Rhizobium sp. N324: one gene and its partner. The protein of the gene in region 1 interacts with the protein of each later gene in a pairwise test. Links are inferred from orthologs where the notes say so. Each region holds a gene or a part of one and is shown on either strand. Other genes may lie near its edges.

The links.
Region 2: the proteins of rpe (region 1) and eno interact in binary tests that used the Escherichia coli proteins (3 or more experiments, as listed by UniProt). The link is inferred for Rhizobium sp. N324 from one-to-one orthologs.

The regions. Positions count from the first base shown.
Region 1 is NZ_CP013630.1:2,424,995-2,438,549, reverse strand. Bases 4-2,856 are described here. They hold rpe (ribulose-phosphate 3-epimerase), read right to left. Parts: upstream 1,843-2,856; coding sequence 1,165-1,842; downstream 4-1,164. Other genes in these bases: AMK05_RS11770 (ABC transporter substrate-binding protein), read right to left, coding at 1,906-2,856; AMK05_RS11780 (DUF2259 domain-containing protein), read right to left, coding at 443-1,168; AMK05_RS11785 (hypothetical protein), read right to left, coding at 4-353. In the rest of the region: more of AMK05_RS11785, read right to left, coding at 1-3; more of AMK05_RS11770, read right to left, coding at 2,857-2,988; AMK05_RS11765 (flavin reductase), read left to right, coding at 3,242-3,736; AMK05_RS11760 (TfoX/Sxy family protein), read left to right, coding at 3,772-4,092; AMK05_RS11755 (NUDIX domain-containing protein), read right to left, coding at 4,062-4,511; AMK05_RS11750 (DEAD/DEAH box helicase), read right to left, coding at 4,517-6,034; AMK05_RS11745 (peptidoglycan DD-metalloendopeptidase family protein), read right to left, coding at 6,192-7,511; AMK05_RS11740 (ferritin-like domain-containing protein), read right to left, coding at 7,618-8,445; AMK05_RS11735 (peroxiredoxin), read right to left, coding at 8,442-8,915; AMK05_RS11730 (YhdP family protein), read left to right, coding at 9,041-12,442; AMK05_RS11725 (alpha-amylase family protein), read right to left, coding at 12,458-13,555. UniProt on the Escherichia coli protein: Catalyzes the reversible epimerization of D-ribulose 5-phosphate to D-xylulose 5-phosphate.
Region 2 is NZ_CP013630.1:2,119,040-2,129,081, forward strand. The notes cover bases 1-2,868. They hold eno (phosphopyruvate hydratase), read left to right. Parts: upstream 1-731; coding sequence 732-2,006; downstream 2,007-2,868. Other genes in these bases: kdsA (3-deoxy-8-phosphooctulonate synthase), read left to right, coding at 1-590; AMK05_RS10270 (FtsB family cell division protein), read left to right, coding at 2,140-2,460; pdhA (pyruvate dehydrogenase (acetyl-transferring) E1 component subunit alpha), read left to right, coding at 2,605-2,868. Also shown: more of pdhA, read left to right, coding at 2,869-3,651; AMK05_RS10280 (pyruvate dehydrogenase complex E1 component subunit beta), read left to right, coding at 3,668-5,059; AMK05_RS10285 (hypothetical protein), read left to right, coding at 5,070-5,372; AMK05_RS10290 (pyruvate dehydrogenase complex dihydrolipoamide acetyltransferase), read left to right, coding at 5,374-6,726; AMK05_RS10295 (SGNH/GDSL hydrolase family protein), read left to right, coding at 6,746-7,387; AMK05_RS10300 (GNAT family N-acetyltransferase), read left to right, coding at 7,390-7,971; lpdA (dihydrolipoyl dehydrogenase), read left to right, coding at 7,989-9,434; AMK05_RS10310 (GlsB/YeaQ/YmgE family stress response membrane protein), read left to right, coding at 9,527-9,781; AMK05_RS10315 (GlsB/YeaQ/YmgE family stress response membrane protein), read left to right, coding at 9,796-10,042. UniProt on the Escherichia coli protein: Catalyzes the reversible conversion of 2-phosphoglycerate (2-PG) into phosphoenolpyruvate (PEP). It is essential for the degradation of carbohydrates via glycolysis.

The DNA of each region.
Region 1 (13,555 bases):
ACGAAACTGCCGAAGGGCGCATGCCAGCGGGAATAGAAGAGCCGGTATTCCATGGCGAAGAGAAAGGCCGTCATGGCGATCGTCGCTGCCGTCAGCGTCACGAAGAAGGCGGCAAAACGCGCTTCCGGCAGCCTGTCATGCGCGAAGAAGCGGGCGACCGGCAGGGCGAAGGGCCAGGCAAACAGGCCGCCGGCGAAATAAAGTGCGGCGACCTCGGCAAGCCGGCTCGTCTGCAGGCCGTTGCGGAGGTAAAGGCCGAGCATGGCGGAGGCGAGCATCTGCATGCCCCAGAACAGCGCGCCGGCAATCAGATCGGGGCAGGACGGCCGCGCAGCGCGCAGACGATCCCTCATCGGGCGATTTGTCCTAGGCCGATCCGGGCTCGGTCGATCTGTGCTGGAGTGATCCGGGCTCGGGCCATCCATCCCTGGGCGATCCGGGCTCAGGGATGAACCGGAACGGCAATCCAGCGTCCGTTCCGGTCGGCGTCGAAGGCGAGGATCAAGGCGATGTGAACCTGGTCTCCGGCTTCCGGCTGATAGACCACCGCGCCGCCGATCCGGTATTCGACAGAACAGGCGCGCTCGGCCGGAACTGCCGTCGCCTGCCGCGCCGCCTGGCGGTTCGGAGCGCCCTGTTTCTCGATCATCTGCAGGCTGAAACCGAGGACCCGCTTGTCGACTGCTGCACAATCCTTCGGCGTCGCCACCGGTATCTCGCTGAGCGCTAGCGTATAAGGTGACTTCGGCGGGCCATCGGTCGCAAGCGTGGTGTAACGGATGGTCTTCGAGGGGGAACCGAGTTCGGTCGGCGGATTGAACGCGGCGATCAGGCCGGGATTGGTCAAGAGATCGTACTTATCCATCTGGCTGCGCGCCGCCGTCAGGTTCTGCCGCCGCGCCTTGGAAAGATTGGCGTCCTTCTCGGTCATCTCCGTGCGGAAGGGCGTGCCCTCGAGATACTGGCCGTTTTCGGTATCGACGAAATAGGTGTTGGAGTAGGGAGCGCCGCCTTCCTCCTTGATGCCGAACTCCTGAAATCCGAACACTTTGCCATCGGCGGAAAAGCCGATCGGCTGGATATTGGCGATGTCGCCCGCCAGTGATAGGCCGGGCAGGCCGGCCAATGCGGCGGCAAGCATGCCGCCGATGATCAGACGCTTTATCATCCTCGTGCCCCTTCGGCTGCCTGACGCAGATCGGCGACGGTCCGGCGATAATCCTCGACCGTGGCGCCCTTGAAAATTGCCGAGCCGGCGACCAGGACGTTGGCGCCGGCGCGGGCGATTGCCGGCGCTGTTTCCACCGTGACGCCGCCGTCGACCTCGAGTTCGATCGGCCGGTCACCGATGAGTGACTTCGCGGCTGCGATCTTGGCTTCCATTGCCGGAATGAACTTCTGCCCGCCGAAGCCGGGATTGACCGACATGATCAGGATGAGGTCGACGTCGTCGAGCACGTTTTCGATGGCGCTGAGCGGGGTCGCCGGATTGAGCGTCACCCCGACCTTTTTGCCCAGATTGCGGATGGTCTGCAGCGAGCGGTGCAGATGCGGCCCGGCTTCGGCATGGACGGTGATGCGGTCGCAGCCGGCCTTGGCGAAGGCTTCGAGATAGTCGTCGACCGGCGAGATCATCAGGTGGCAGTCGAACGTGGCCGAGGTATAGGAGCGCAGCGATTTGATGACATCGGGGCCGAAGGAGATGTTCGGCACGAAATGCCCGTCCATCACGTCGAGATGGATCCAGTCGGCGCCGGCGGCCGTGACGTTGCGCACCTCCTCGCCGAGCCTGGCGAAATCCGCCGCGAGGATCGAGGGGGCAATGCGAATGGGCAGCGTCATCAAGTTTTACTCCCTGTGGGCCGCCATTTGAGCACGGCCTCCGATTTCAAGACTGGCGGCCGCTCACTCCATCGGCGCGGCAGGTGGAAAAAAGCCGTTGCCCCGCCATTCGAGCAGGCGGTAGGCGTTTTGCGCAAGTTCATGCGCGGCGGTGAAGGCGATGGGGCCGACCGGCGTCTGGAACGTCGTGCCGACAAGCGACGCCTGGAGAGGCTTGCCGGCCGCAACGGCGGCTTCCCCGGCCTGGCTGGCAATCAGCGCTGCCGCGAGCGACGGCAGGACATAGCCTTCCGGCTCTATGCCCTTGGCGCCGAGAGCCTCGGCCGCCGCTGCGCCTTCCGGCAGAAGCGCATATTCCGGGAGGGCGACGGCGCGCACGCCGGGCGCGAGCGGCAGCGGCTGGTCGGCCGCACGCATGGCATCGCCGCCGAGAATGAAGAGCGGGATGTTTTCCGCCTTGGCGTCGCGGGCGATGACGGCGACATCGTTGCGGTCGCCGCCGATGAAGACCCTGGTGGCGCCGGCGCGTTTCAGCCGGCGGACCAGGGCAACCTGCTGCTCCTGTCCCGGGCGATAGGTATCGGTAAAGACCGGCTTCAGGCCGTTCTGCTCCAGCGCATTGCGCACCGCTTCCGTCAGTTCACGGCCATGGATGGTGCCGTCCTCGATCAACGCGATCGGATCGGCGGCCCAGTCCTTGAGGATCACTTCGTTGACCTTTGCCGCCTCAGTGCCATCGGCGGGCGCGAGACGAAAGAGCGGCCAGCCGTTTTTCAGCGCATCCTCCATCAGGATGCGGGAGCGAACCGAGACGGTGATGGCGGCAATGCCGGCGTCCTTCAGCTTCGGCAGGGCGCCTTCCAGCGTCTCGCTGCAGAGAAAGCCGATCGCGACCTGCGCCTTGGCAGCGACCAGCGCGTCGGCAACCGCAGCACCGCTATTGTCCTCGCAGGTCTCGTTGATGGCGACGAGGGTGTTTCCGGATCGCTGGATCTCGAAACCGGCCCCAGCGGCAATCTGGGCGCCGAGCAAAGCGAGTGAACCGTTCTGAGGGGCGACGACGCCAATCGTCACGCCCGCCGCATGGCCTGGTGCCGCCGCTCCCAGCAGCGCCAGAAAGGCTGCTATGCCACGCAGGTTGATCATGAAAGGCGGAGATCCCCTAGCCATCGTCCATGCCCTTTTATCCGCAAGGCCGCGATCGTCAAAGAAAAACAAGCGTGCCGCAGTGCTTTTCACCGGTCCTATTGTAGAAAAGGTAACCGATGCTCGCCATATTGGCGCGATAGAAAGTCGAACTGCAGCGCGGGGCGGCCTTTCGGTGACGCAAAGGACGCTGCAGGACTTTGCATTGCTGCTAATTGTATGCAGTCGGCAGCAGAGCGCACGGGAGAAGCAGGTGTTGAACAGGCAGCATATCGACCCCGGTCTTTATCGAGACGCCATGAGCCGTTATGCCGGCCATGTGCAACTCGTAACGACGGCGCTGGGCGAGTTGCGCCGCGGCGTCACCATCACCGCCGCCTGCTCGGTCTCGGATAATCCAGCCTCCGTGCTGGTCTGCCTCAACAACACCAATCCGAAAAACGAAATCTTCTTCCGCAGCGGCGTCTTCGTGCTGAACACGCTCGGCGCCCATCATCAGGGCGTTGCCGACGCCTTTTCCGGACGGACCTCGCTTGCCGATGGCGAGCGTTTCGCCAGCGCCCGGTTCGAGACGCTGGTCACCGGCGCGCCGGTGCTCGCCGATGCGCTCGCCGCCTTCGATTGCCGGGTGACCGACATCAAGGAAATGCCGACGCATAATGTCATCTTCGGCGAGGTCGCGGCCGTGCGCTTCAGCGAAAAGCATCCGGCGCTCATCTATATGAACCGGGATTATCACGCGCTGTGATGGCCGCCACGGCCGGGATTTCGAGGGAATAGCGAATGGACAATGCCGGCATCGAGGAAATGTTTCAGGGGCTCGGCCCGGTCACGATCAAGCGTATGTTCGGCGGCAAGGGCATCTATCATCTCGGCCGCATCGTTGCGCTCGAAGTGCGGGACGAGATGCTGCTGAAGGCCGACGAGACCAGCGCCCCGGAGTTTGCCGCCGCCGGCGCCACGCAATGGAGCTACGAGGGCAAGAAGGGCAAGCCGGTGAAGATGCCCTACTGGTCGATCCCCGACGAGGCCTATGACGATCCCGATCTGATGGCGAAATGGGTACGGCTTGCCTATGAGGCGTCGCTGCGCGCCGATAGCTGACTCTCTTCGGCAATCGGCAAAGCCGCTATCGCCGCCTTGGTGAAGGCCGAGAGCGGTTCCGGCAAATCCGTCAGCGGAAACCAGCCGAAATCGGAAAGCTTGTCCGGTTCGGTCAATTGCGGCTCGCCTTCGACGTCGCGGGCGAGATAGAGAAGTGAAATCCAGTGCTGGCGGTCGGTGTCGATGATCTGTTCGGTCATGCCGATCCGCTCGATCCGGCCGATCCTGAGGCCGGTTTCTTCCTCAGCCTCGCGGCGCGCGGCTTGCTCGGCCGGCTCCATATGATCGACTTTGCCGCCGACGATATTCCAGTAGCCGGCTTCCGGTGGGCGCACGCGCTTGTAGAGAAGAACCTTGGCGTCGCGCAGAATGACCAGGCCGACGCCGAAGCCCGGAAAATCGAGACCGGGCTTAGCCATGGCGATCAGATCTTGGCGCTGCCGGCGATGAGCATGAAGGCGGGGATATCGTCGCCGAAGCCGACCGGGGTGGGGCCGTCATCGTGGTCGCGATGGCGGCGGCGGTCGCGGCTGTCATCGTTTGCCGGATAAGGCCGGCTGTTACGCGCATTGTTTTGCGGCTTCTGCTCTGCTCTGCGCTCGTTCTTCACGATGTCGGCCTTTACTGGTGCTGCCTGGATCACTTGGACGTCATTATCCTGGATGTCGTTATCAGATTTATGACCGGTGGCGCTGCGATTGCCGCGTCCGCGACCACGATCTCTCTCGCCGCGTTCACCCTTTGCGCCACGCTCGCGGCTGTTGCGCCGCGGGCGGTCGCTGTCGGCGCTTTCTTCTGCCGGCGGCAGAGAGCTCACATCGCCGCTCAGCCATTCGACTTTTTCGCCGATCAGCTTTTCGATCGCATCGACGAATTTGCTGTCGCGCTTGGTGACCAGCGTGAAAGCGGCGCCCGAGCGGCCGGCACGGCCGGTGCGGCCGATGCGGTGGACGTAATCCTCGGAATGGATCGGCACGTCGAAATTGAAGACGTGGCTGACATCGGGAATGTCGAGGCCGCGGGCGGCGACGTCTGAGGCAACCAGCAGCTGGAGATTGCCGTCACGGAAGCTCTGCAGTGTCATCGTGCGGGAGCGCTGGTCCATATCGCCATGCAGGGCGCCGACGGAAAAGCCGTGGCGTTCCAGCGACCGGAAGAGATCGGCAACATCCTTCTTGCGGTTGCAGAAGATGATGGCGTTCTTGAGTTCGGTCTGGGCGCGGACGAGATCACGCAGAACGGCGCGCTTCTCGTAATCCTTGCTGTGCGAGGCGACGAAGCGCTGCGTCACGGTCTTTGCGGCCGAGGCGGGCTTGGCCACTTCGATGCGCTCGGGATTCTGCAGGAAGCGGTCCGCGAGCTTCTGGATCTCCGGCGGCATGGTTGCCGAGAAGAACAGCGTCTGACGGGTGAACGGGATCATCTTGGCGATGCGCTCGATATCGGGGATGAAGCCCATGTCGAGCATACGGTCGGCCTCGTCGATGACGAGAATCTCGACGCCGCTCATCAACAGCTTGCCGCGCTCGAAATGGTCGAGCAGGCGGCCGGGCGTGCAGATCAGCACATCGGCGCCGCGCTCGAGCTTGCGGTCCTGGTCCTCGAAGGAAACGCCGCCGATCAGAAGGGCGACGTTGAGACGATGGTTCTTGCCGTATTTTTCGAAGTTCTCGGCAACCTGGGCGGCGAGTTCGCGCGTCGGCTCCAGAATCAGCGTACGGGGCATGCGGGCACGGGCACGGCCCTTTTCCAGAAGCGACAGCATCGGCAGAACGAAGGATGCCGTCTTGCCGGTGCCCGTCTGCGCGATGCCGCAAATGTCGCGACGCTCGAGCGCAAAGGGAATGGCTCCCGCCTGAATAGGCGTGGGTATCGTGTAGCCCGCGTCGGTAACAGCGGATAGCACTTTTTGGCTCAAGCCAAGGTCAGCGAATGTCGTCAAAGGGAAAACTGTTTCCGTTCCGGTTCGGCCGAGCTCTGAACGAGTCGGCGGGATTGCATGCCGCAATGCAGCGCGACATAGCCCCGAATGGCCGGCAAGTCAAGAAATAGAGAGGCCGCACCCCGTACAGAGTGAAGCGATGGTTACCTGACGGCAGTTACTTGAGATAGGTGGCGAGTTTAAGGCCGGCATTCATGAAATATACTGGATCGACCGCGTGGCCGTCCTGGCGCACTTCATAGTGGAGGTGCGTCCCCGTCGAACGGCCGGTGCTGCCGGCAAGGCCGATGACGTCGCTGCGGCCGACCGTGTCGCCGATCTTGACCAGCACCTGGGACATATGGCCGTAGCGCGTCGAGATGCCGTTGCCGTGGTCGACCTCGACCATGTTGCCGTAACCGCCCGTCCAGCCGGCTGCGATGACCTTGCCCGGCGCCGACGGGCGGATCTTCTCGCCCGGCGAGAAGCGGAAATCGATGCCGGAATGCAGCGCGAGGCGGCCGAGGAAAGGGTCGCGGCGATTGCCGAAGGGGCTGGTCACGTCCTTGCCGATAGCGGGATTGCGGAAGGGCAGGGATTCCGCGGTGCTGCGCACCGCCTCCAGCCGGGTCAGCGCGCCGTCGAGCGTTGCCAGCGAATTGTTGAAATCGTCGTTGCTTTCAGGTTCGACATAGGGGCCGCCGACGGCATCGTCGTCCTGCTTTGTCGCAGTCTCCTCAGGCACCGGAATTTTGAAACGGGTCAGCACCTTGCCGATCGCATTGGCGGCATTGCCGGCGTCGCTCGTCAACTGCTCGACGCGGTTGCGCTGGTCCTGTTCGACGCCCTTCAGCGACAGCGTCACGTTGGAGAAGATGCGGTCGGCGCGGTCGCCGACCGTTTCGGCGGAGGGCACATAGGCAAGTGTCGAATTGTCGGGCGTCGCATCGGCAGGTGCGCCGCTCGCCAGCTGTTTCTCGATCGCCTCGATGCCGCCGCCGGTCAGTGAAGCGCGCTTGTCCTTGATGTCGGGGGCAAAGGACTGAACCGGCGAAGACGGCTCGGGCAGGGCGCCGGCCTTATCCGTCAGGCCGGAGCTTTCGGCCCGGTCGAGCAGATTGTCGAGCTTGCCGTGGCGCGACGTCAGCGCCATCTGCTGTTCCATCAGCTTGTCGACCTTATCCTCGACCACCTGCTGGTCGAGAAGCTGGCGGGAGGTGATGCGGTCGACCTGGGCGCGAAGGGCGGCGATGCGGTCTTCGTAGTCGTGTTGCATGCGGGCCTGGCGCGCCATGGTGGCGCCGATCAGGTCGTCGCGCAGAACCAGATAGGAGGTGGCCAGCAGGTAGCCGATCGAGAAGACGCCGACAAAGCAGAAGGCAACTGCTGCCATCCATGGCCGAACCGTCATGTGGCGGACCTTGTCGCCGCTTGCGAGGATGAGGATATGTTCCTGCGCCCGCCTGCCGAATACCCGGTGCTGATGTCCGCTGTTCACGCAGGCTCTCCCGACTGATGCTCTACGCCTCTTTCGGGAAATTAGACACGTTTATGGTTAATGAATGCTTTCTTTATCGTTATGCGCGCCAATAATATCAATGATCTCAGGCGTGGCTAATCGATGCCAGCGAGCGATAGAAGGATGGTGTCAGCCCGGCCTCGGCGCGGGCAAGATCGTTGAAAGGCGGCTTCAGCGGCCCGCGGAAATTGGCGCGCACCAGCTCCTGGAAGGCTTTGGCCGGGTCGCGCTTCTCCCGCGCGCAGAGGAAGCGAAACCATTTGGCGCCGACGGCGACATGGCCTTTCTCGTCGTTGTAGATGACGTCGAGGACATCGGCACTTTCGAGGTCGCCGGTCTGGCGCATCTTTGCCTGCAGTGACGGCGTGACGTCGAGGCCGCGGGCTTCAAGAATCAGGGGCACGACGGCGAGCCTTGCCGTCAGGTCGTTGCGGGTCGAATGGGCCGCCTGCCAGAGCCCGTCATGGGCGGGGAGATCGCCGTAATCGGCGCCGAGATCGTTGAGGCGGGCGCGCACCATACGGAAATGCTTCGCCTCCTCGAAGGCAACCTGCATCCAGCCGTCGAAAAAGGAATTCGGCACCTGTTCGGTGGCAAATCGCGCAACGATATCAAGCGCCAGATCGACTGCATTGAGTTCGATATGGGCGATAGCATGGAGCAGGGCGATCCGGCCTTTCAGCGTATGCAGCGAGCGCTTTTCCACCTGGGTCGGCGGCGTCAGCACCGGCCTGTCGGGACGGCCGGGCCTCTCCGGCAGGGCCGCATCGAGCGGCGAGCGCAGCGACACCCGGCGGGCGAACCAGCGGGTGGCGCTTTCCTGCGCAAGCGCCGTCTTGCGGTCGAGATCGGCGGAGCAGATGGCATCGATGGCGCCGCCGCGCAGCGAGGTGATCGCGAGGTCGCCGGTCACGCGGCGAGATTCCGCACGGCCTCGAGCACGGTTTCGGCATGGCCCTGCACCTTCACCTTCTGCCAGATGGTGGCGATCGTGCCGTCCTGGCGGATCAGGAAGGTGGTGCGCTCGACGCCCATGAAGTTACGGCCGTACATGCTCTTTTCCTTCCAGACGCCGTAGGCCTGCAGCGTCGTCTTTTCCTCGTCCGAGGCAAGCGCCACCGAAAGACGGTGCTTTCTGATGAACTTGTCGTGACAGGCGGCCGAATCGGGCGACATGCCGATGACGGCTGCGCCCGCCGCCTCGAACTCGCTTGCCAGCGCGGTGAAAGCCAATGATTCGGCGGTGCAGCCGGTCGTATCGTCCTTGGGATAGAAGAACAGCACGAGCGGCCTGCCCTGGAATTCCGCCAGCGAGATGCGGCCGCCGCCATCGCGGGGAAGGTTGAAATCAGGAGCCGTGGCGCCGATGCCGGGAACCGCCATTGGGAAAACCTTTCTTTTGCCGGGTTTGTGGATGACACTTTCTCTCCCCGAATTATATAGTGGACGGAAACCCGTCCAGCATGACCGGGTTCAATTCTTCGATTTAAGGGAGAGCCCGAAGGCGCATGTCAGCCATCCGCGGCGAAAAGGTCACGTTTCGCAAGAAGGATATCGTTGCGCTGGACCGCTTGCCGTCCGCCCAGGCCGAGGATCCGATCATCGTCCATTGCCCGCCGCCGCGTTCGCCGATGCGGCGTACGGCGAAGCTGGCCGCAGGGTTTCTGGGGGTGATTCTGCTTGTTCTCGCTGCGATCGTCTTCACCGTCGAGAGCGGCATGTTCGACAAGCCGCTGTCGCAGCAGGCGCAGGCGGCGTTGAACGGCGTGGCCGGACCGCGCTACCGCGCCGAGGTCGGCTCCACCGTCATCCGCTTCACCTCGGATTTCCGGCTGGCGCTGGAAGCGCGCAACGTCAACATGATCGATGAGCAGAGCGGCCAGCATCTGTCGACAACGGGTTCGGTGCGCCTGGGGCTCGATCCGCTGCAGCTTTTCCGCGGCCGCATCGCCGTCACCGACATCGAAGCCGACGATATCGCGCTCGATACCGCGCTTCTGCCCTCGGGCAATCCTGTGACGCTCGACGATCTGCGCATCGACGCCATGCCGGCGGCGATGGAGAAAATCTTCTCGCAGTTCGATATGTTCGACGGTATCGTGACGCGCGGCTCGACCAATTCGGTGCGCATTTCCGGCATAAACATCAAGCTTGCCGACACCGCCAACGGGCCGCTGTCGCTGGTCGTCGACAATCTCGTCTTTGCCCATGCCGGCCCATCCTCGCTGCAATTGACTGGCGAGGTGGCGCTGAACGGCGAGGTGGCCGAACTCGAGGTGCTGGCCGAGAAGGAAGACCGCCAGGTGTCGAAGGTCGTGGCGACGCTCAAGCATGCCGACCTCACGCCCTTTGCGCTGAAACGCAACGATCAGGGCGTGATCCGGCAGGGACTGAGCGCCTTCGCCGACCTGACGGTATCGGCCACGCGAGCGCGTGATGGCGTGCAGCCGGCGCTTGCGGCGACCGTCGATATCGAACCCGGCCTGATCTATGCGGACGGCGATCCGCAGGAACTGTCGGGCGGACAGATCAATCTCGTCTATGATTTCGCCAAGCAGACCCTCGAAATCGCCCGGTCGAACGCCCGGTTCGGCGCGACCACGGTTCCGATCAACGGCGCGCTGATCGATCTCGACAAGCTCGATCCGCAAGCCGGAAAGGGCTTCGGCATCGACCTTCTGGTCAGCGGCGGCACGGCAGCCCCCAGCGGCTCCGGCGAGCAGCCGGTCGCCTTCGACATCCAGGCGACCGGGCGCTACCTCGTCGCCGGCCGGGAATTCCTTTTTCCCAACATGACCGTCTCCAGCCCGCTCGGCGCGCTTTACGGAGCACTGCACGTCAAGCTCGGCGGCAAATCGCCGGAGATCAGCTTTGCCGGCCAGTCGGCACAGCTGCAGACGACGGCGATCAAGCAGCTGTGGCCGTTCTGGATGGCGCCGAAGGTGCGCACCTGGGTACACGGCAACCTCTTCGGCGGCACCGTCACCAACGCCTCCATCTCCGTCTTCATTCCCTTCGGCAGGCTGGACGAGGCGGCCGGCGGTAAGGGGTTGAAGCTCGACGCCAACCAGATCCGCATCGGCTTCGACATCGCGGACGCGCGGATGAACGTCGCCGGCGACATTCCGCCCGTTCGCGACATGGCGGCCCATTTCGACCTGACCGGCCCCACTGCGACGATCGCGATCAAGAGCGGCACGTCGTTTTTCCCCTCCGGCCGATCTGTCGGTCTCGGGCAGGGAACCTTCGCCATACCGGCAACCTACGACAAGCCGCTGATGGCCGATATCGATCTGGCGATCTCAGGGACAGCGGACGCCGTCGGCGAGCTTCTGACCTACCGGCCGATCCGGGTGCTGCAGCGCGCCGGCTTTACGCCCGACGATTTCAAGGGGCGGATCGAGGCGAATGTGAAGGCGCATTTCGGCCTGCTGTCCTCGCAGAACCCGCCGCCGGCCGAATGGGCGGCGAATATGAAGCTTACCGATATCGATCTTGCCAAGCCGTTTTCCGGCCGAACGATCAGCAATCTCGACGGCACGCTGAACGGCAATCCGAAACAGATCACCCTGGATGCCAAGGCCCAGATAGACGGCGTCCCGGCCGATATCGATCTTACTGAGCCGGTCGAGGCATCCGACAGCGCGAAGCGGCAGCGGGTGATCACCGCGACGCTTTCCGAGGAGCAGCGCAACAAGCTGATACCCGGCCTTTCCGGCATCATCGGCGGCAGCGTCAAGATGGTGCTGACGCGGATCGACGACGACCGGCAGGACGTTCAGCTCGACCTCACCCGGTCGCAACTCGACCTGCCGTGGATCGGCTGGTCGAAGGGCAGCGGCATTACAGCTTCGGCGGAATTTGAAACATCCGGCCCGGCCGACAATACCCAGATCAAGAACTTCCGGCTGAAGGGTGACGGTTTCGGCGCCAACGGATCGATGAACATCGGTAAAGGCGGGCTGATCTCGGCCGATTTCGACAGCGTCAAACTCTCCTCGCTTGACGATTTCGCCCTGTCGGTGAAACGCAGCAAGGGGAATTTCGACGTCTCGGTCTCCGGCGACAGCGCCGACGCGCGGCCTGTGATCGCGCGGTTGAAATCGGGCTCGGGCGATGGCGATGATGACGGGGATGCCGGCGACACCGGGGTATCGGTGCGCGCCAGGCTGAAAAACGTCATCGGCTTCAACGATGAGAAGATCGGCAATTTCCAGGCGCAGGTGTCACTGCGCGGCGACAAGCTGCAGGCGTTGAACTTTTCCGCTGTGACCGACAGCGGCGAGGCCGTGGTCAGCCAGATGAAGGACGGTGGCGTCATCAACATCACCAGCGGCGATGCCGGCGCGGTCTCGCGTTTCGCCGACCTCTACCAGCATATGCAGGGCGGCCTGCTCAATCTGGCGATCCGGCTTTCGGCACAGGGCGGCTGGGATGGTTCGCTCGACGTGCGCCGTTTCTCGATCGTCAACGAACAACGGCTGCAGTCGATCGTCTCGACGCCTGTCGGAAGCGAGCAGCGCAGCCTCAACGAGGCCGTCAAGCGCGACATCGATACCTCTTCGCAACGCTTTCAGCGCGGTTTTGCCCGCGTTGTTTCGCGGGGCGGTATGGTCGGCATCGAGAATGGCGTGCTGCGCGGTGACCAGATCGGCGCGACCTTCCAGGGCGTCGTGCGTGACCGCAAGGGCAATATGGACATGACCGGCACCTTCATGCCGGCTTACGGTCTCAACCGGCTGTTTGCCGAACTGCCGCTGATAGGCGTCATCCTCGGAAACGGCAGCGACCGCGGCCTGATCGGCATCACCTTCAAACTGACAGGCAAGTTCGACCAGCCGAACCTGCAGATCAATCCGCTGTCGATCATCGCGCCGGGTGTCTTTAGGCAGATCTTCGAATTCCAGTGAGGCAGCGCCGAGAAGCTAAATCTCCCTACGCCTGAGGAGATAGTCTAGGCCGCCGACGCGATACCAGCGGTAGCCGTAAGCATCGAGCCTGACGGTGTGAAAGCCTTTCTCGTCCGCATCGCTGCTCGCGCCATCGGCGATGTCGATCAGCTGTCGCCCGTCTTCACCGACATCGGGATCGAAGGTCACCTCTGCCGGCTGCGCATGCAGATTGTGCAGGATCAACACGGAATTGCCGCGCCAGTCGTAACGAAGCGCCAGCACGCCGTCGTCACCCGTGTCGACCACGGAGAAATCGCCCCAGCCGATCTCCGGGGCTTCCTTGCGCATCCGGATCATCCGTTCGGTCCAGTTCAGCAGTGAATTGGGATCGCGCCGCTGTTCGGCGACGTTGACATGCTGGAACCCGTAGGGGCCGTCCTTGATGACAGGCGAGACAGGCTTTCCACTCTTGGTGAAACCGCCTTCCGGTTCCGTCGACCACTGCATCGGCGTGCGGGCGCAATTGCGTTCCGGCAAGGCCAGATCGTCTCCCATGCCGATCTCGTCGCCGTAGCGGATGACAGGCGTTCCCGGCAGCGAGAACAGCAGGCTGTAAGCCATCTCGATCCTGCGGCGGTCGCCGCCGAGCATCGGCGCCAGCCGACGGCGAATGCCCCTGTCGTATAGCTGCATGTCCTTTTCGGGTCCGAAGGCGGCAAAGACCGCGCCGCGCTGCTTTTCCGACAGCCGGCCGAGATCCAGTTCGTCGTGATTGCGCAGAAAAAGACCCCATTGGGCGGTCGCCGGGCGCGGTTTCGTCGTCTCCATCGCCTTCTTTAGCGGCCGCGTATCGGCGCTGGCGAGAGCATAAAACAGTGCCTGATTGACCTGGAAATTGAACATCATCTGCATGCGGTCGCCATCGTCGCCGAAATATTCGAAATTGTCTTTCGGCAGGATGTTGGCCTCGGCGAGAATGATGGAATCGCCCAGGCGCCATTGCAGGAATTCGCGAAATTTCCGCAGCATGTCGAACTGCTCGACGGGCTTGGAAACGTCTGCGCCTTTCGTCGCGATGATGAAGGGGGCGGCATCCATCCGGAAGCCGGAGACGCCGAGCTGGATCCAGAA
Region 2 (10,042 bases), 320 kb from region 1 along the record:
AGGTCTTCGCCGATCTCAAGAAGGAGTTCGGCTTTCCCGTCCTGACCGACGTTCACACCGCCGAGCAATGCGCCGAAGTGGCAAAGGTGGTCGATGTCCTGCAGATCCCGGCCTTCCTCTGCCGCCAGACCGACCTTCTGATCGCCGCCGCCGAGACCGGCCGTGCCGTCAATGTCAAGAAGGGCCAGTTTCTTGCCCCCTGGGACATGAAGAACGTGCTGAAGAAGCTCAACGCCAGCGGCAATCCGAACGTGCTGCTCTGCGAACGCGGCGCCTCCTTCGGCTACAACACGCTGGTTTCCGACATGCGCTCGCTGCCGATCATGGCGTCGATGGGTGCGCCGGTCATTTTCGATGCGACCCATTCGGTGGCGCAGCCGGGCGGGCAGGGGGAATCCTCCGGCGGTCAGCGGGAATTCGTGGAAACGCTGGCGCGCGCGGCGGTCGCGACCGGCATTGCCGGCGTCTTCGTTGAAACCCACCAGGACCCCGACAACGCACCGTCCGACGGCCCGAACATGGTCTACCTCAAGGACATGCCGCAGCTTCTGGAAAAGCTGCTGGCCTTCGATGCTGTCGCCAAGGGCTGACAGTCAAAAGCCTGACATGTTCGTGTTATAGCGACGATCGGACATGCAGGTCGAAGGTGCCGCAATGCGCCATTGTAATTTGCACGCCTTCGATTATGACAGGCTTCGAACGATTGATCACCCACCGAGCAGGAAGAACCCATGACTGCAATCACCGATATCATCGCCCGCGAGATTCTCGATAGCCGTGGCAACCCCACCGTCGAAGTCGACGTCTATCTCGAAGACGGCAGCATGGGCCGCGCGGCCGTTCCCTCGGGCGCTTCGACCGGCGCCCATGAGGCAGTCGAGCTGCGCGACGGCGGCAAGCGCTACCTCGGCAAGGGCGTGCAGAAGGCGGTCGATGCCGCCAATACCGAGATCTTCGACGCGATCGGCGGCATCGATGCCGAAAACCAGATCCAGATCGACAACATCATGATCGAGCTCGACGGCACGCCGAACAAGTCGCGCCTCGGTGCCAACGCTATCCTCGGCGTGTCGTTGGCCGTCGCCAAGGCTGCCGCCCAGGCCTCGGGCCTGCCGCTCTACCGTTATGTCGGCGGCGCTTCCGCGAGCCTCTTGCCGGTGCCGATGATGAACATCATCAACGGCGGCGCTCATGCCGACAATCCGATCGATTTCCAGGAATTCATGATCCTGCCGGTCGGCGCCGATACGATCGCCGAAGCCGTGCGCATGGGGTCGGAAGTCTTCCACACGCTCCGCAAGGAACTGGCCGCTCAGGGCCACAACACCAATGTCGGCGACGAAGGCGGTTTCGCACCGGGCCTGAAGAGCGCTTCGGAAGCCCTCGACTTCATCGTCAAGTCGGTCGAAAAAGCCGGCTACAGGCCGGGTGAGGACATTTACCTCGGCCTCGATTGCGCCTCGACGGAATTCTTCAAGGACGGCAAATACGTCCTCGAAGGTGAAGGCCGCACGCTCGAATCGGGCGCCATGGCCGAATATCTGGCCGAACTTGCCGCCAAGTACCCGATCATCTCGATCGAAGACGGCATGGCCGAAGATGACTGGGATGGCTGGAAGACGCTGACCGACCTCACCGGCAAGAAGACCCAGCTCGTCGGCGACGATCTCTTCGTCACCAACTCCGCCCGTCTTCGCGACGGCATCCGCATGGGCGTCGCCAACTCGATCCTCGTCAAGGTCAACCAGATCGGTTCGCTGACGGAAACGCTCGACGCAGTCAACACGGCGCATAAGGCTGCCTACACCGCTGTCATGTCGCACCGCTCCGGCGAAACCGAAGATTCGACCATCGCCGATCTCGCGGTCGCCACCAACTGCGGCCAGATCAAGACCGGCTCGCTGTCGCGTTCCGACCGGCTCGCCAAGTACAACCAGCTGATCCGCATCGAGGAAGGCCTCGGCCCCCAGGCCCAGTATGCCGGCCGCTCGATCATCCGCGGCTGATCGAATCTGCTTTCGACAAGACCCGCGCCCCTCCCGGCGCGGGTTTTTTGTTGGCCGTTTTTACGGTCAACGAACGGTTAATCTCTGGGCGTTATGCTGAACGAATTGGTAATGCGTTCAAGAGCATGCGTGTATGTGGACAAAGCATCATAAGAAGAGAAAATTCGGCCGCTTCGTCATTCCGGCCATGACGGTCGCCTTCCTCTCCTATTTCGGTTATCATTGCATTCACGGCGATTACGGCCTGCGCGCAACGGAGACGTTCGAGCACCAGCGCGTCGCGCGTGAAAAAGAGCTTGCGATCTTGAAGGCGAAGCGCGAACATCTGGAAAATCAGGTCGCGCTGCTGAGTGATGGCTCGCTCGACAAAGATATGCTGGACGAAAAAGCGCGCTATCAGCTCAATATGTCGCGCGCGGACGAGATCGTCATATTCAACCATTATTCCAATTAACCGGAATTAGGTTAATTGGAATTTTCTGCTTATTTCCAATAGTTTAGTGCCGAATACGAGCCATGCAATTATGGCATTGCTGTGGTCATGTTTCTTCCCTATGGTACGCGGCACCGAGAACCGACAAACCATAGGGAGGGTTGAATGGCGCCGCGAAAGACCGCGACGGTTTCCAGCCGGAAAACATCAGCAAAACCTGCAGCGAAAGCATCGAACGGAGGCCCTGTCGCCGACTTCGATCGCGACGAGGAGCTCAAGGCCTATCGCGAGATGCTGCTGATCCGCCGCTTCGAGGAGAAGGCCGGCCAGCTTTACGGCATGGGTTTCATCGGCGGCTTTTGCCACCTCTACATCGGTCAGGAAGCTGTCGTCGTCGGCATGCAGATGGCGCAGAAGGAAGGCGACCAAGTCATCACCGCCTATCGCGACCACGGCCACATGCTGGCCACCGGCATGGAAGCGCGCGGCGTCATGGCCGAACTGACTGGCCGCCGCAGCGGCTATTCCCACGGGAAGGGCGGCTCGATGCACATGTTCTCGAAAGAGAAGCATTTCTACGGCGGCCACGGCATCGTCGGCGCCCAGGTCTCGCTCGGAACCGGTCTTGCCTTCGCCAATCATTATCGCGGCAACGGCAACGTCTCGATCGCCTATTTCGGCGATGGCGCCGCCAACCAGGGCCAGGTCTACGAGAGCTTCAACATGGCGGCTCTCTGGAAGCTGCCGATCGTCTATATCGTCGAGAACAACCGTTATGCCATGGGCACCTCGACGGCCCGCGCCACCGCCCAGTCGAACTACTCGCTACGCGGCTCCGGCTTCGGCATTCCCGGCATCCAGGTCGACGGCATGGACGTGCGCGCCGTCAAGGCGGCCGCCGACGAGGCGCTCGAACATTGCCGCTCCGGCAAGGGCCCGATCATTCTCGAAATGCTGACCTATCGCTATCGCGGCCACTCCATGTCCGATCCGGCGAAATATCGCTCGAAGGAAGAAGTGCAGAAGATGCGCTCCGAGCAGGATCCGATCGAGCAGGTCAAGGCGCGCCTCATCGAAAAGGGCTGGGCCTCCGAAGACGATCTGAAAGCGATCGACAAGGATGTCCGCGACATCGTCGCCGACAGCGCCGATTTCGCCCAGGCCGATCCGGAGCCGGATGCATCCGAGCTCTACACCGACATTCTGCTTTAATCGGGGGAGGGAACCCATGCCTATCGATATCCTCATGCCCGCCCTCTCTCCGACGATGGAAGAAGGCACGCTGTCCAAATGGCTGAAGCAGGAAGGTGACAAGGTCACCTCAGGCGACGTGATTGCCGAAATCGAAACCGACAAGGCGACGATGGAAGTCGAAGCTGTCGACGAAGGCGTCATCGGCAAGCTGCTCGTCGATGCCGGCACCGAAGGCGTCAAGGTCAACACCAAGATCGCCGTGCTGCTGCAGGATGGCGAATCGGCCGACGCGATTTCCACTGCGCCTGCTGCTGCTCAGCCAGTCGCTGCTCCGCAGGTTGCCCAGGAAGAAAAGCCGACCAACACCGGTTCGGCTGCTGCTCCCGTTCCGGCCGAGCCGAAGGTTGCCGTTCCGAACGATCCGGAAATCCCGGCCGGCACCGAAATGGTGTCGATGACCGTGCGCGAAGCGCTCCGCGACGCCATGGCCGAAGAAATGCGCGCCAGCGACGACGTCTTCGTCATGGGCGAGGAAGTCGCCGAATATCAGGGCGCCTACAAGGTCACCCAAGGCCTGCTGCAGGAATTCGGCCCCCGCCGCGTCATCGATACGCCGATCACCGAGCACGGCTTTGCCGGCGTCGGCGTCGGCGCCGCCATGGCCGGCCTTCGCCCGATCGTCGAATTCATGACCTTCAACTTCGCCATGCAGGCGATCGACCACATCATCAACTCCGCCGCCAAGACGCTCTACATGTCCGGCGGCCAGATGGGCGCTCCGATCGTCTTCCGCGGCCCGAATGGTGCGGCCGCCCGCGTCGGCGCCCAGCACAGCCAGGATTATGCGGCCTGGTACAGCGCGATCCCCGGCCTGAAAGTCGTCATGCCTTATACGGCGTCCGACGCCAAGGGCCTGCTGAAGGCAGCGATCCGCGATCCGAACCCGGTCATCTTCCTCGAAAACGAAATTCTCTACGGCCAGCATTTCGATGTGCCGAAGCTCGATAATTTCGTGCTGCCGATCGGCAAGGCCCGCATCCATCGTCCGGGCAAGGACGTCACGGTCGTCTCCTTCGGCATCGGCATGACCTATGCGATTAAGGCGGTTGCCGAACTCGAAAAGCTCGGCATCGACGTCGAACTGATCGACCTTCGCACCATCCGCCCGATGGACCTTCCGACGGTCATCGAATCGGTCAAGAAGACCGGCCGTCTCGTCACAGTCGAGGAAGGCTATCCGCAGTCGTCGGTCGGCACCGAGATCGCCACCCGCGTCATGCAGCAGGCCTTCGACTATCTCGATGCGCCGATCCTGACGATTGCCGGCAAGGACGTTCCGATGCCTTACGCCGCCAATCTCGAAAAGCTGGCGCTTCCGAACGTCGGCGAAGTCGTCGATGCGGTGAAGGCTGTTTGCTACAAATAAGGGGCGGGTGATGGCCGTGATGAAAGATGTCAGGCGCATTGCTTGGTCGATCTATTGGAAGTTGGTTTTACTCAGCGCCATCTGCGGTTTTGTTGCCGGTGCAGCTTTTGGGTTCGTTTTAGGGGTTGCTGGTGGGATTGCTGGCATACCTCGGGAGACGATAACTCCGTTTCTGCAATGGGGTGGTGCTATTAGCGGTCTGATCGCAAGTTTTTTTGTGTTCAACTTTATTTTGGCACGCACAATTGGAAAGTCGATTGGCGGGCGGCAGCTTGAACTCGCCGTTGCCGGTTCGCTCAGGGAGGGCCACTAATATGCCGATCAATATCACGATGCCCGCCCTCTCTCCGACGATGGAAGAAGGCAATCTGGCCAAGTGGCTGGTCAAGGAAGGCGACACGGTTAAGTCTGGCGATGTGATCGCCGAGATCGAGACCGACAAGGCGACGATGGAAGTCGAAGCCGTCGATGAAGGCACGGTCGCCAAGCTCGTCGTTGCGGCCGGCACCGAAGGCGTCAAGGTCAACGCGCTGATCGCCGTTCTCGCCGCCGATGGCGAAGATGTCGCCGCTGCCGCAAGCGGCGCCGGTTCGCCCGCTCCGGCAAAGGCTGAGGCCGCCCCGGCTGCGAAGGCCGAGGCTGCTCCGGCCCCGTCCGCTCCGGCTGCTGCACCGGCGCCTGCCGCGGCCCCCGCCTCGGTTTCATCAAACGGCAACCGTACCTTCTCTTCGCCGCTCGCCCGCAGGCTCGCCAAGGAGGCCGGTATCGACCTTTCGGCGGTCGCAGGCTCCGGCCCGCATGGCCGCGTCGTCAAGAGCGATGTCGAAGCCGCCGTTGCCGGCGGTGGCGCCAAGTCAGCGCCCGCACCGGCCGCTGCTGCTCCGCAGGCCGCCGCAGCTGCGGCTCCGGCCGCTGCAGCGCCGAAGGGCGCTTCCGAGGACGCCGTGCTCAAGCTCTTCGAGCCGGGCTCCTACGAGCTCGTGCCGCATGACGGCATGCGCAAGACGATCGCCCGCCGTCTGGTCGAATCCAAGCAGACGATCCCGCATTTCTATGTCAGCGTCGATTGCGAGCTCGATGCTCTGATGGCGCTGCGCGCCCAGCTGAACGATGCGGCGCCCCGCAAGGACAACGCTCCGGCCTACAAGCTCTCGGTCAACGACATGGTGATCAAGGCCATGGCGCTGGCACTGCGCGACGTTCCCGACGCCAACGTGTCGTGGACAGACAGCAACATGGTCAAGCACAAGCACGCCGATGTCGGCGTCGCCGTCTCGATCCCCGGCGGCCTGATCACCCCGATCATCCGCAAGGCCGAGCAGAAGACCCTGTCCGCCATCTCCAACGAGATGCGCGACCTCGGCAAACGGGCCAAGGACCGCAAGCTGAAGCCCGAAGAATATCAGGGCGGCACCAGCTCGGTCTCCAATATGGGCATGATGGGCGTGAAGAACTTCGCGGCCGTCGTCAACCCGCCGCATGCGACGATCCTGGCGGTCGGCGCCGGCGAGCAGCGGGTCGTCGTCAAGAACGGCGAAATGGCAATCGCCACGGTGATGTCAGTCACGCTGTCGACCGACCATCGCTGCGTCGACGGCGCGCTCGGCGCCGAGCTGCTCCAGGCCTTCAAGGGCTATATCGAAAACCCGATGGGCATGCTTGTCTGATAGCGAAGCGGAGGCGGAAATGACCAAGACCGTTCTTTGCTATGGCGACTCGCTGACCTGGGGTTATGACGCCGATACGATCGGCCGTCATGAGTACAAAAACCGTTGGCCGAGCGTGCTTCAGGCGGCGCTCGGCAGCGAGGCGCGCGTCATCGCCGAAGGCCTCAACGGCCGCACCACCGCTTTCGATGACCATCTCGCCGATTGCGACCGCAACGGCGCGCGCGTCCTGCCGACGATCCTGCAGACGCATGCGCCGCTCGACCTCGTCATCCTCCTGCTCGGCACCAACGACATGAAGCCGGTCGTGGCGGGTTCGGCCTTTGCCGCCTGCCAAGGCATCAGCCGGCTGGTGCGGTTGATCCGCAACCACGCCTGGCCCTTCGAATTCGATGGGCCGGAGATCCTGATCGTGGCGCCGCCGGCAATCTGCGCGACGGGCAATGTGCCCTTCGCCGCATCCTTTCCCGGCGGCATCGATGAATCGGCCAAGCTTGCGACACTCTATCGTGATCTTGCGGACGAACTCGGCTGCGGTTTCTTCGACGGCAATTCCGTCGCCAGGACCACGCCGATCGACGGCATTCACCTCGATGCGGAGAATACCCGTGCGCTGGGGCGTGGGCTGGAATCGATCACGCGGATGATGCTGGGGATCTGAGCATGACCGCCTTCATCGCCCTGCGGCAGGCCTCGCGGCGGGATGCCTCGGAGCTGGCGATTCTGGCGGATATCGCATCGCATGGGTTTGCCTCCTGGCTCTGGTTTGCCGATGTTGCGAATGGTGTGAGCGACACGCCTTTGGAGCGGGGGCGGCTGAAAATGAGCGAGGAGGAGGCTGTCGGCGGCTGGCGGGATGCCGTCATCGCCGAGGCCTATGGCGAGGTTGCAGGCGTGGCGATCGGCCATGCGCTGGAGGTCGGCATAGGTGATATCGAGGCGACGATCCCGGCGACAGAGCCGATGCTCGCCTTGCAGAAGACGGTGGTGGGAAGCTGGTTCATCGGCAGTCTCGGCGTCTATCGCCACCTGCGCGGCATCGGCATCGGGCGCAGACTGCTGGAGGATCAGATCGACAGGGCCGATCGCCGGCCCGTCAGTCTCATTACCGCAAGTAATAACGAGGCGGCTTTGTCGCTTTATGGACGAAACGGATTTTTGGAGGCTGCGCGCGCCGATGCCGTGCCGCTCTTCGACAACAGCAAGAGCCACGCGTGGGTGCTCATGACCCGCAGCGCAGCGTAACAAAGGGCAGGACACACATGGCTGAATCCTACGACGTCATCATCATCGGCTCTGGTCCCGGCGGCTATGTCGCCGCCATCCGCGCCAGCCAGCTCGGCCTGAAGACCGCGATCGTCGAGCGCGAGCATATGGGCGGCATCTGCCTGAACTGGGGCTGCATCCCCACCAAGGCGCTGCTGCGCTCGGCCGAGGTTCTGGATCACGCCAACCACTTCAAGGATTTCGGCCTGGTTCTCGAAGGCACGGTCAAGCCGGATGCCAAGGCCGTCGTCGGCCGCTCGCGCGCCGTCTCCGCCCGTCTGAACGCCGGCGTCGGCTTCCTGATGAAAAAGAACAAGATCGACATCATCTGGGGCGAGGCGAAGTTAACGAAGCCCGGCGAAATCGTCGTCGGCAAGTCGTCGAAGCCCGTGGTCGAGCCGCAGCATCCGCTGCCGAAAAACGTCAAGGGCGAGGGCACCTATACCGCCAAGCACATCATCATCGCCACCGGCGCCCGTCCGCGCGCGCTGCCCGGCATCGAGCCGGACGGCAAGCTGATCTGGACCTATTTCGAGGCGCTGAAGCCGGATGCGTTGCCGAAGTCGCTGATCGTCATGGGCTCGGGCGCGATCGGCATCGAGTTCGCCAGCTTCTACCGCTCGATGGGTGTCGACGTCACGGTCGTCGAAGTCATGCCGACCATCATGCCGGTCGAGGATGCCGAAATCACCGCCATCGCCCGCAAGCAACTGGAAAAGCGCGGCCTGAAGATCTTCACCAGCGCCAAGGTCACGAAAGTCGAGAAGGGTGCGGGCAGCATCACCGCCCATGTCGAGACATCAGACGGCAAGGTGCAGCAGATCACCGCCGACCGGATGATCTCCGCCGTCGGCGTTCAGGGCAACATTGAAAATCTCGGCCTCGAGGCGCTCGGCATCAAGACCGACCGCGGCTGCGTCGTCGCCGACGGTTACGGCAAGACCAATGTCGCCGGCATCTATGCAATCGGCGATGTCGCCGGCCCGCCGATGCTGGCGCACAAGGCCGAGCATGAGGGTGTGGTCTGCGTCGAGAAGATTGCCGGCCTGCCGAATGTTCACCCGACCGACAAGGGCAAGGTTCCCGGCTGCACCTATTGCAACCCGCAGGTCGCCTCCGTCGGGATCACCGAAGCCAAGGCCAAGGAGCTCGGCCGCGACATCCGCGTCGGCCGCTTCTCCTTCGCCGCCAACGGCAAGGCGATCGCGCTCGGCGAAGACCAGGGCATGGTGAAGGTGATCTTCGACAAGAAGACCGGCGAACTGCTCGGCGCCCACATGGTCGGCGCCGAAGTCACCGAACTCATCCAGGGCTTTGTCGTGGCGATGAACCTCGAAACAACAGAGGAAGAGCTGATGCACACGATCTTCCCGCATCCGACCGTCTCCGAAACGATGAAGGAAGCGGTGCTCGATGCCTATGGCCGTGTGCTGAACGCTTGATAATTTCCGGGGCCGCCCTCTTTGTCCGGGGTGGAAATTTACTCCAGGAGTGGAAAGCCACTCCGGGGTGGAAAAGATGAAAGGAAATTATCATGTCTATGGAGACGCAGGCGTTGCTGGTGTTTTTGCTGATCGGCCTTGTTGCAGGCTTCCTCGCTAGCCTCGTCGTCGGTGGCGGCGGCCTGATCCGGTGCCTGCTGAGCGGCATCATCGGTGCCTTCGTCGGCGGCTACCTGTTCAGCGCGCTCGGCATTTCGCTGGGCATTGACAACGCGCTGGTCGTGCAGATCATCCACGCCACCGTCGGCGCCATCATCGTGGTGCTGATCGCCAGGGCGGTCGCTTAAGGGGTAGGGCAGGCATGGAAGGCGTGGGCTGGATTTCGGCAATCATCATCGGTGGCCTTGCAGGCTGGCTCGCCGGCAAGCTGATGGAGGCGCGATACGGGATTTTCCTGAACATCGTGCTCGGCATCGTCGGCTCGGTTGTCGCCACCGCCATCCTCGCCCAGTTCCATGTCCAGCTCGCCGGCGGACGGCTCGGTTATTTCGTCACGGGTTTCCTTGGCGCCTGCCTGCTGATATTCCTTGCGCGGCTGGTGCGGCGCT